DNA from 4 places in the Gracilibacillus sp. HCP3S3_G5_2 genome. Region 2 is predicted to be linked to each of the others. Evidence: riboswitches for the same ligand, from Rfam matches in the RefSeq annotation. Region 2 holds a riboswitch; each other region holds the start of a gene.
The links. Region 2 has a riboswitch for thiamine pyrophosphate ahead of ACTNEP_RS00270 (ABC transporter substrate-binding protein). Riboswitches for the same ligand answer to the same signal wherever they lie in the genome.
Positions count from the first base shown of each region.

Region 1: linked by a shared signal. The riboswitch ahead of ACTNEP_RS12940 (ECF transporter S component) and the one ahead of ACTNEP_RS00270 (ABC transporter substrate-binding protein) in region 2 are both predicted to bind thiamine pyrophosphate.
Region 3: linked by a shared signal. The riboswitch ahead of tenA (thiaminase II) and the one ahead of ACTNEP_RS00270 (ABC transporter substrate-binding protein) in region 2 are both predicted to bind thiamine pyrophosphate.
Region 4: linked by a shared signal. The riboswitch ahead of tenI (thiazole tautomerase TenI) and the one ahead of ACTNEP_RS00270 (ABC transporter substrate-binding protein) in region 2 are both predicted to bind thiamine pyrophosphate.

Region 1 covers NZ_JBQHXU010000008.1:92,251-94,439, forward strand. The annotation lists gene dapA (4-hydroxy-tetrahydrodipicolinate synthase) at 1-595, opposite strand, end outside; lysine riboswitch at 737-919, opposite strand; TPP riboswitch at 1,067-1,173, shown strand; gene ACTNEP_RS12940 (ECF transporter S component) at 1,328-1,918, shown strand; gene ACTNEP_RS12945 (ABC transporter ATP-binding protein) at 1,920-2,189, shown strand, end outside.
Region 2 covers NZ_JBQHXU010000001.1:55,234-57,422, reverse strand. The annotation lists gene ACTNEP_RS00280 (metal ABC transporter solute-binding protein, Zn/Mn family) at 1-70, shown strand, start outside; gene wrbA (NAD(P)H:quinone oxidoreductase) at 210-809, shown strand; TPP riboswitch at 962-1,071, shown strand; gene ACTNEP_RS00270 (ABC transporter substrate-binding protein) at 1,155-2,129, shown strand; gene ACTNEP_RS00265 (thiamine-binding protein) at 2,143-2,189, shown strand, end outside.
Region 3 covers NZ_JBQHXU010000006.1:149,267-151,455, forward strand. The annotation lists gene tenA (thiaminase II) at 280-963, opposite strand; TPP riboswitch at 1,102-1,199, opposite strand; gene ACTNEP_RS10855 (DinB family protein) at 1,325-1,810, opposite strand; gene ACTNEP_RS10860 (methyl-accepting chemotaxis protein) at 2,124-2,189, opposite strand, start outside.
Region 4 covers NZ_JBQHXU010000001.1:221,660-223,848, reverse strand. The annotation lists gene ACTNEP_RS01135 (M20 metallopeptidase family protein) at 1-78, opposite strand, end outside; gene ACTNEP_RS01130 (ferritin-like domain-containing protein) at 356-799, opposite strand; TPP riboswitch at 939-1,034, shown strand; gene tenI (thiazole tautomerase TenI) at 1,182-1,799, shown strand; gene thiO (glycine oxidase ThiO) at 1,792-2,189, shown strand, end outside.

The DNA of each region.
Region 1 (2,189 bases), on a different contig from region 2:
CAATAGCTACAGCTGGAAGTGTTAAACTATCATCGCCACTGTAAAGAGAAAAGTTTTCGTCAGTGTCACGAATTATTTTCGTCATCGCCTCAAGGTTTCCGCTAGCCTCTTTCACGGATACGATGTTAACTATTTTTGACAGTTCAATAATCGTTTCAGGACTGATATCTACACCTGTTCTTCCTGGAACATTATATAACATCACAGGTAGGTTAGTAGATTGCGCAATTGCTTGAAAGTGCTGAAAGAGACCGTCTTGTGATGGTTTATTATAATAAGGCGCCACAAGCATAATTCCATCTACACCAATTAATTCTGCTTTTTTTGTCAACTCGATAGTTTCACGTGTATTATTTGATCCAGTTCCAGCTATAACTGGTACGCGACCATTAACCGTTTTAACAGCATATTTAACCAAGGAAATTCTTTCTTCTTTTGATAAAGTAGGAGATTCACCCGTTGTTCCCGCTACAATTAATGCATCTGTTCCATTTTGTAATAAGTAGTTAATTAATCTTTCCGTTTTTCCGTAATCAATGTCCCCATTTTGATCAAAAGGAGTTACCATTGCTGTTAGTACACGTCCAAAGTTCATAATATATCCACCTCTATTCAAAGATTTAAAACAATTTGATGATATTTTCATTGAATAGAGGGTATCTCATCGCCTACAACAAATAAAAGATGCAACAATGAGGGTATCACTGTTGCATCTTGAATTCACATTAGGTTCGATGCGTGAGATAGCCCTCCATATAGTTCTTCACTATATGACAGCCCTGCATTTATTCAATGAAGGACCAGTAAAATAAGCAGATGCATACTTAGATTACTTCGGCAAATTCCCCTTTCCATAGTCTTCACAGACAGCATCAGTCTCCAACTATGTACTAATGGTTTTTGCACCTCTATTCTCACTTCAATAAAAATTGAAGCAAAATATTTAATTGTTTTACGTTGGTACCAACTATACCAAAAAATATCGATGGATGCAATCCGATTTATAAAAAAATCTTGACAATATGGAAAAATTTGATATGATGAAGTCGAATTAAATAGTATAAACACATTCCACTAGGGGTGTCTTGTAAAGACTGAGATTAAAGTATTACTTTAAGACCCTTAGAACCTGATCTGGTTAATACCAGCGTAGGGAAGTGGCAAATATCTTATATAGTGATACCTTTATATGGATAAATATAGCCACTATCTCTACGAATGTATGGATAGTGGCTATTTGTGTGTTTAAAGGAGGGGTACTTAGCGATAAGATAGACTGATACTACAAGAAAATATTAATTTATCCTAAAAGGAAAGAGGTGCGAACATGAAAAAAACGTTAACATTAACCGATATTTTAATTACAATTGTCATCGCATTTATTTTTAGTGTTATTTATAAGATTTGGGGACCATTATACAGTGTTGTAGGGGTGTTGGGCTTACACATTGATCAATTAATTTATGGTATGTGGTTTATGGCAGCGACTGTTGCTTTTCTCATTATTCGTAAGCCTGGTGTTGCTTTATTAGCGGAACTTGCAGCTGCACAAGGAGAATTTTTGTTTGGTGGCCAATGGGGGATATCCTTGTTGTTATATGGTCTTGTCCAAGGAATAGGTTGTGAACTCATATTTGCCATGTATCGATACAAGAGTTACCGATTATATGTAGTTTGCTTGGCAGCAGTAGGGGCTGCCATTGGATCGCTTATACTAGATGTATATTATGGCTATATCGATTCATTAGCTGCTTGGAATCTTATGTTATTAATAGTGAATAGAGTAATAGGCTCTATCTTGATTACAGGTTTTTTTGCTTACTATCTAGTAAAAGCATTAGATAAAACCGGAGTAACAAAGGCAATTCGCCCAATTTCTGAAGATGATTATAAAATATTGGATGATGAGGTAAAATAATATGTTAGAGGTTAAAAATCTGCGAGCTAAATATCCGAATACAGCATCTTTATTATTTAAAAATTTATCTTTATCCATAAAAGAAGGGGAAAAAGTATTACTTGTTGGTCCATCAGGTTCAGGGAAATCCACCTTACTTCAGATATTGGCTGGTTTAATACCAGATGTGATAGAAGTGCCGATTAAAGCAGATAAACTTACGATCTCCGCATCATACGGGATGGTTTTTCAAGATCCGGATACGCAATTCTGTATGCCTTATGTAGATGAA
Region 2 (2,189 bases):
AAATGAAGAAACGTATTTTACGTTGATGGAACGTAATCTAGAAGCACTGACAAAGGCTTTGGATTATTAAGATAAACATGGAGTGCATAATCACTCCGTGTTTTTTGTATACAGATATAACAGTAAAACATTAGGGAATAAATAAGGAATACATTTCAAAAAAGTGGGCAAAACAAAAATATTAAAGAATGAAAAGGAGTTTTATCAACATGATAAAATTAGCAGTGGTTTACTATAGTTCAACAGGAATAAATTATCAATTAGCAAATTGGGCAGCAGAAGCAGCAAAAGAAGCTGGAGCGGAAGTGAAAGTCGTGCGCGTTGCAGAGACAGCACCAAAAGAAGCGATTGCACAGAATACAGACTGGGAAAAACACATGGAAGAAACTAAAGATATCCCTGTTGCCACAACGGAAGATCTTGAATGGGCAGATGCAATTATTTTCAGTACTCCGACTCGATTTGGAAATGTAGCTTCCCAAATGAAACAATTCATTGATACACAAGGAGGTTTATGGGCAGCTGGTAAGACAGTAAACAAAGTTGTTAGTGCAATGACTTCAGCTTCTAATTCACATGGTGGACAGGAAGCAACGGTTTTAAGTCTTTATATATCCATGATGCACTGGGGTGCGATTATCGTCCCACCAGGATATTCTAATGATGTTATTTATCCGGCTGGAGGTAATCCATATGGAACAAGTGTTACACAAAGCCAAGAAGATGGTTCTATGGTAGAAGATGTACAAGCTGCCGTAAAACACCAAGCAAAACGTGTGGTGGACATAGCAAATAAAATACATGGTTAAGGAGAAGAAGCGAACCACTTGGTGAAGAGGTTCGTTTTTTTGTAGGAAAAGAAGAGTAAAAGTTACTCGCCAAGTGCTCTACACTTTTCTACTAGTGAGGTAAAACTTGAAGAAAAGCTGGAATTATGTCAAAGTATTATGTAGCAATAAAATAATGAATGTAGGGGGACCGGTGTTGCCGGTTGAGACTGTATCCGTAAGATGCTGACCCTTAGAACCTGATCTGGTTAGCACCAGCGTAGGGAACATATGAGATATTGGATATCTTTATGTTTGCGCCCTAGGCTAAATGTCTGGGCGTTTTCTTATATGTTCCCTAAGAGAAAGATAAAGAGGGGGATTATGATGAAAAAAGTTTTGCTTGTATTAATTAGCTTTTTTATTCTCACTGGGTGTGGGAATGAAGAAAATGCACAGGAAGAATTAGAGGAGGTTACATTAGTATTAGATTGGACGCCTAACACTAATCATACTGGGCTTTATGTTGCACAATCAAAAGGATATTTTGAAGATGAAGGATTAAATGTAGAAATAGTCATGCCAGGAGAAGCAGGAGCAGATCAGACCGTAGCTTCTGGTCAGGCAGAATTTGGCATTAGTTATCAAGAACAAGTAACAGAAGCACGTACGCAAGATATTCCACTTGTTTCAGTTGCAGCAATAATCCAGCACAATACATCTGGATTCGCCGCACCAGTGGAAAAAGAGATTACATCACCAGCTGATTTTTCCGGAAAAACGTATGGTGGATGGGGTGCTCCTGTTGAGTCAGCAGTTATCGATGCATTAATGAAACAAGAAGATGCCTCCGTAGAAGATGTTGAAATTGTCAATACAGGAAATACGGACTTTTTCACAGCAGTGGAACGTGATGTCGATTTTGCCTGGATTTACTATGGATGGACGGGTATTGAGGCAGAACTTCGTGGAACGGAAATTGATATGATTTACCTCACGGACTATTCGGAAAAATTAGATTACTATACGCCAGTTATTACAACAAATGAAACAATGATTGAAGAAAATCCGGAAACAATTGAACAATTTATGACTGCAGTAACTCGTGGTTATCACGATGCGATTGACAATCCAAGTGAAGCAGCAGACATTTTAACTGAAGCAGTACCGGATCTAGATGAAGAATTAGTTCATGCAAGCCAGGAATGGATTTCACCAAAATATCAAGAAGATGCTGACAGATGGGGTGAGCAATCAGCCGAAGTTTGGCGCAATTACGCAGAATTTATGTTTGAAAATAACTTATTAGAACGTGAACTCGATGTAGAAGCGGCATTTACTAACGAATTTTTACCAGAATAATGGAGGGATATGAATGGCCGAAGCATTAGTAAGTATACAAATCATTCCGAAAACACCAAA
Region 3 (2,189 bases), on a different contig from region 2:
CTCTTTTTTTATGTAACAATTATCAACGTTATTAGATTGTATAATCACATCGGTCCTACGCTATTGGTGCTAGCTTTGATAGTTTTTCAAAACTTTTACGACAAATCTTTATGTTTCCTTCTGCGTTCGTTGATAAAAGAGTAGAGATCAACATGTTAGAATTTTAAGATTTTACCCAAAAAAAGATTACCCAACAAGTTACCTTATTGGGCAATCCCTTTGCTTTTATAACAATTTATCACGGTGCGTAATGTCTGTAAGCTCCCACTGATCATAGTCTTATGATAGATTTACCGGCCAGTCTTCTTTATTTTCCACCATATCCCAAAACATGTATTCAAACTGGCTAGTCTTCAGAACAATTTCCTCGAGCATGACTAGTTCTTGTTCTGGCTTCCCTTCCGCAATATCGTTCATCAACTGTTTAGTCTCTTCTGCTAATGTCGTAAATTCATCAGAACTATACATTTCCACCCAACTGCTGTAAAAATTATTATCTAACGCCTCGGGTAATTGCGCCAGTGACTTCCCAATAAAATTGTAGCTCCATTCACAAGCAAGTACCGATGCAACAACATTTTCGACTCCACCGCGTTGAGACAAATTCAACATATAGCTCGTATAGGCCGTTGTAATAGCGGAAGGTTCTGTTGTTTCCAACTCTTCTTTAGTGATACCGAATTCTGCTGCATATTTACGATGCAAATCCATTTCCACATCTAACACACCATGTAACAGCTTTGCGAACGTTGTCATTTTCTCTAAATCATCTGCTTTTGCACTTCCGATCGCAAAAAGCCTCGCATAATCAATTAGATAGACATAGTCCTGCTTTAACCAATGCTTAAACTTATCCTGTTCTAATGTGCCATCACCCAATCCTTTTACAAACGGATGCTCTAAATAGGAGTTCCAAATTGGTTCCACCCTTTTCCATAGACGTTCTGTAAATAATGTGCTCATTTTGTTCTCTCCTTTTTAAAATTGTAGTAAGCGGTGAATGTCGTGAAAGTTGATAGTAAGGTTGATACAGTAGAAAAAACCCATCCCCTATGTAAGGAAGATGGGTTTAGTAATATACAGATAATAGATCAATCTATATGACTACCAATTCCACTTTCCTACGCTAGTGTTAACTAGATCAGGTTCAAAGGGTCGAATTCTTCTCTCAGCACTTGCATGCTCCCCTAGTCGAATGGTTCTTTTATTTAGTTCTACTATTTAGTATACGAACAGCTATTTGGAAAGGCAAACACCTGGATATTTCATTAGAATTTCTGCTTCCGTAAACTACCTAAAGTAGTCAATACTAAATGAGAAAATTTTAACTCCTTAAAAACTCTTCAATCTGTTCTTTATGGTGATTATCATGCCAGACAAAAGAGCTAATATAATTAAATAGAGAATGAGGATAGCCTGAGTATTGATCGATTTCTTCACCATTCAATGTAAATGGGGCATAAAACTCTTCCTCAGTTTTCCCTTTCAATACTTGGACTAATTCGTTCCTTGCTTCGATTTGTTCCTTTAATAATTGTTCTTTTGTTACACCTGATAAAGCGTACTCGGCAGCTGGTTGGTTGATGATGTCAAATTCAACACTTTTAATATTTGCATTAGGTTTCATTTTAGGAAGTAAATCTTTCATCATGTAGCGATCCCAAGAGGTAATATGACTAATAATTTCTGCTGGGGACCATTTCCCCTTTTTAATTGGCGTATAGAATAGATTATCCTCTAATTTCGTTAAAGAATGGCTCCATTCAGTAAATCGTGCAAATTCCTTAATTAATTGATCCATTTTCTCCATATCTATCCACTCTCCTTGTCCTACCTGTTATTATTTTCATTATAACAATAATAGGTATTTTTTGGTATATGGCATTGCACTATCATACCTGAGGAAAGGGAAATTGCTTTAGCTAGTTATCACTACATAAAACTGAGGTTGAGACAAAAAGAAAATGTTGGAGTCTAGAAGCCAGACAATATGCTAATAGCGCGTAGGAAATATACCTAGACTCCTGTGAGAAAGCGGAGTATATTTCCTGCGCGGGTATTCGCACCATTTATGTTCGGAATTTGCTAAATAAAAAACACTTTTGTCTCAGCCTCATCTCTTTTTATATGTTAAATTTCCGTACAAGGCTGTTTAATTTTTCAGCTAGTTTGGCTAATTCATCGGAATT
Region 4 (2,189 bases), 170 kb from region 2:
ATATTGGTGTAAGAACCTGCGCATTTCCACCATTTCATCATATAAAGCATCAATTTCCGTAAATAAATTGTCCCTCATACCCTCACCCCATAAAAATTTTATTTCCATTATATCATAGATTAGTAGTCTATCCTTATTGTGAGAATGACTGGAAGCAGTAGGAGAAAATAAAAAACAACTACCAAAGGATTTTGGAAGTTGTTTTCTCGCATCTAGAAAAGGGAGGTGAGAGCTTATCACGTGCTAATCATCTTTTACTCCAAGCTTCACACTAACACAAGGAGCTAAGGATATACATTCTGTTCGTTTCGCTAATGATCCGTAGAGAAAAAGATTCACCGATCATCGTTTCACTTTATTGAAAGCTCTTGTCTGACAAAAGTCGTTCTGTTTCTTCCTTATGATTCGTTTCATCTGCAATAATATCCTCTAACTTTACGACAAGTTCTGTTAAGCCAAGTTCATCTGCTTGTTGTTTTCTTTTTTCATAGCGTTCAATAGTTTCTTTTTCGGCTTGATAAGTAGCTTCTAACATCGCTTTGACGTCTGTTAATTGTTCGACTTTCGCTGGGGTTGTTGTTGGTGTACCACCTAGTGTTTTGATCTTATCCGATAAGTATAAAGCATGTCCTATTTCGTCATTTATTTCATCTTCGAAAAATGGTTTTAAGAAGGAACGATATAGACCAGATACAACTGATGCGTGATACGTATACATAATTGTTGCAGCATATTCATTTGCTAGGTCTTCGTTTAATCCATCAATTAGAGCCTGTAATTTTTCTTGATCTTGTCCCATTCTATCCAACATCCTTTCATTTTCATTTTCCATTATATATCTACCCTTAGAGAAGAATAATAAACATATAAATGAGATTATTTTGGTTGGCGAAATTTGTATCATATGTTATCCTTTTCCTGTAAGTAAAAATTATATGTAAGAACACTAGGGGAGCCATTTGGCTGAGACGAAATTCGGACCCTTTGAACCTGATCTGGTTAACACCAGCGGAGGGAAGTGGTAGGAAAAGCAATGATCAAGTAGCTTTTAATACATACCACTCATCCATGCTGGATGGGTGGTTTTTTATGTGAATAAAGGATCATGCAATAAGTCTAGTATAATATCGACTCGACTAAACTTTTCTTCATCACTACCTCTACAAAAGGAGTATTAATTAATGGAAGGACTTCACCTTATTACAAATGGCAGAGCAACAGAAGAACATCTACAGCTAGTAGCAGAGAATATCGATCAGATTGATTTTATTCACCTTCGCGAAAAGACCAAAACAGCAAAAGAGATTCTGACAATGATTGGTTTTTTGCAAAAAGCTGGCGTTCCGGCAGATCGAATCATAGTTAATGACCGTATAGATGTCGCATGGGTTAGCAAGTGCATGGGAGTTCAACTGGCATATCACAGTATTCCGGTCGCTAAAGTAAAAAAGTCATTCCCGGGACTCCGTATAGGTAAGTCTATTCATTCTCTAAAAGAAGCGATAGATTACGAACAAGATGGTGCAGATTTTCTACTATATGGTCATGTTTTTTCGAGTAACTCTAAACCGGGGATAGAGCCAAGGGGGATTACTACCTTAACGGAAGTAGTGAACAATGTTTCCACTCCTATTATTGCCATTGGTGGAATGACAGAACGAAATATTAGCGATGTACTAAAAGCTGGGGCAAGAGGTGTAGCGGTTATGTCAGGAGTATGGGATGCCGAAGATCCAGCTCAAGCATTGAAGAATTATCGTAAAGTGTTCGAGATAAGGAGGGAGGAACAAATTGAATAATCGATATGATCAAATCATTGTCGGTGGAGGAGTTATGGGGGCTTCGATTGCCTATGAATTGAGTAAAAGAGGTTATCAGACTCTGCTGTTAGAAGAAAATACTATTGCTGCTGAAGCCTCTAGTGCAGCTGCCGGTATGTTAGGCGTACAAATGGAATTTGAAAAGGATTCCCCTTTATTTCAATTTGCCAAAGAAAGCAGGCGATTATTTCCTGCTTTAGCGGAGGAGTTGCAAGATAAAAGTGGTGTGGACATTCAGTTCATTGAAAAAGGTGCAATTAAACTTGCCTACCATCAGCATGAAATAGATAAGTTAACCAAAATAGCTGAATTTCAAACACAGCAAGGTGCAGAAGCTAGGATAATTCCACCAACAAGTTTACCGGAAAA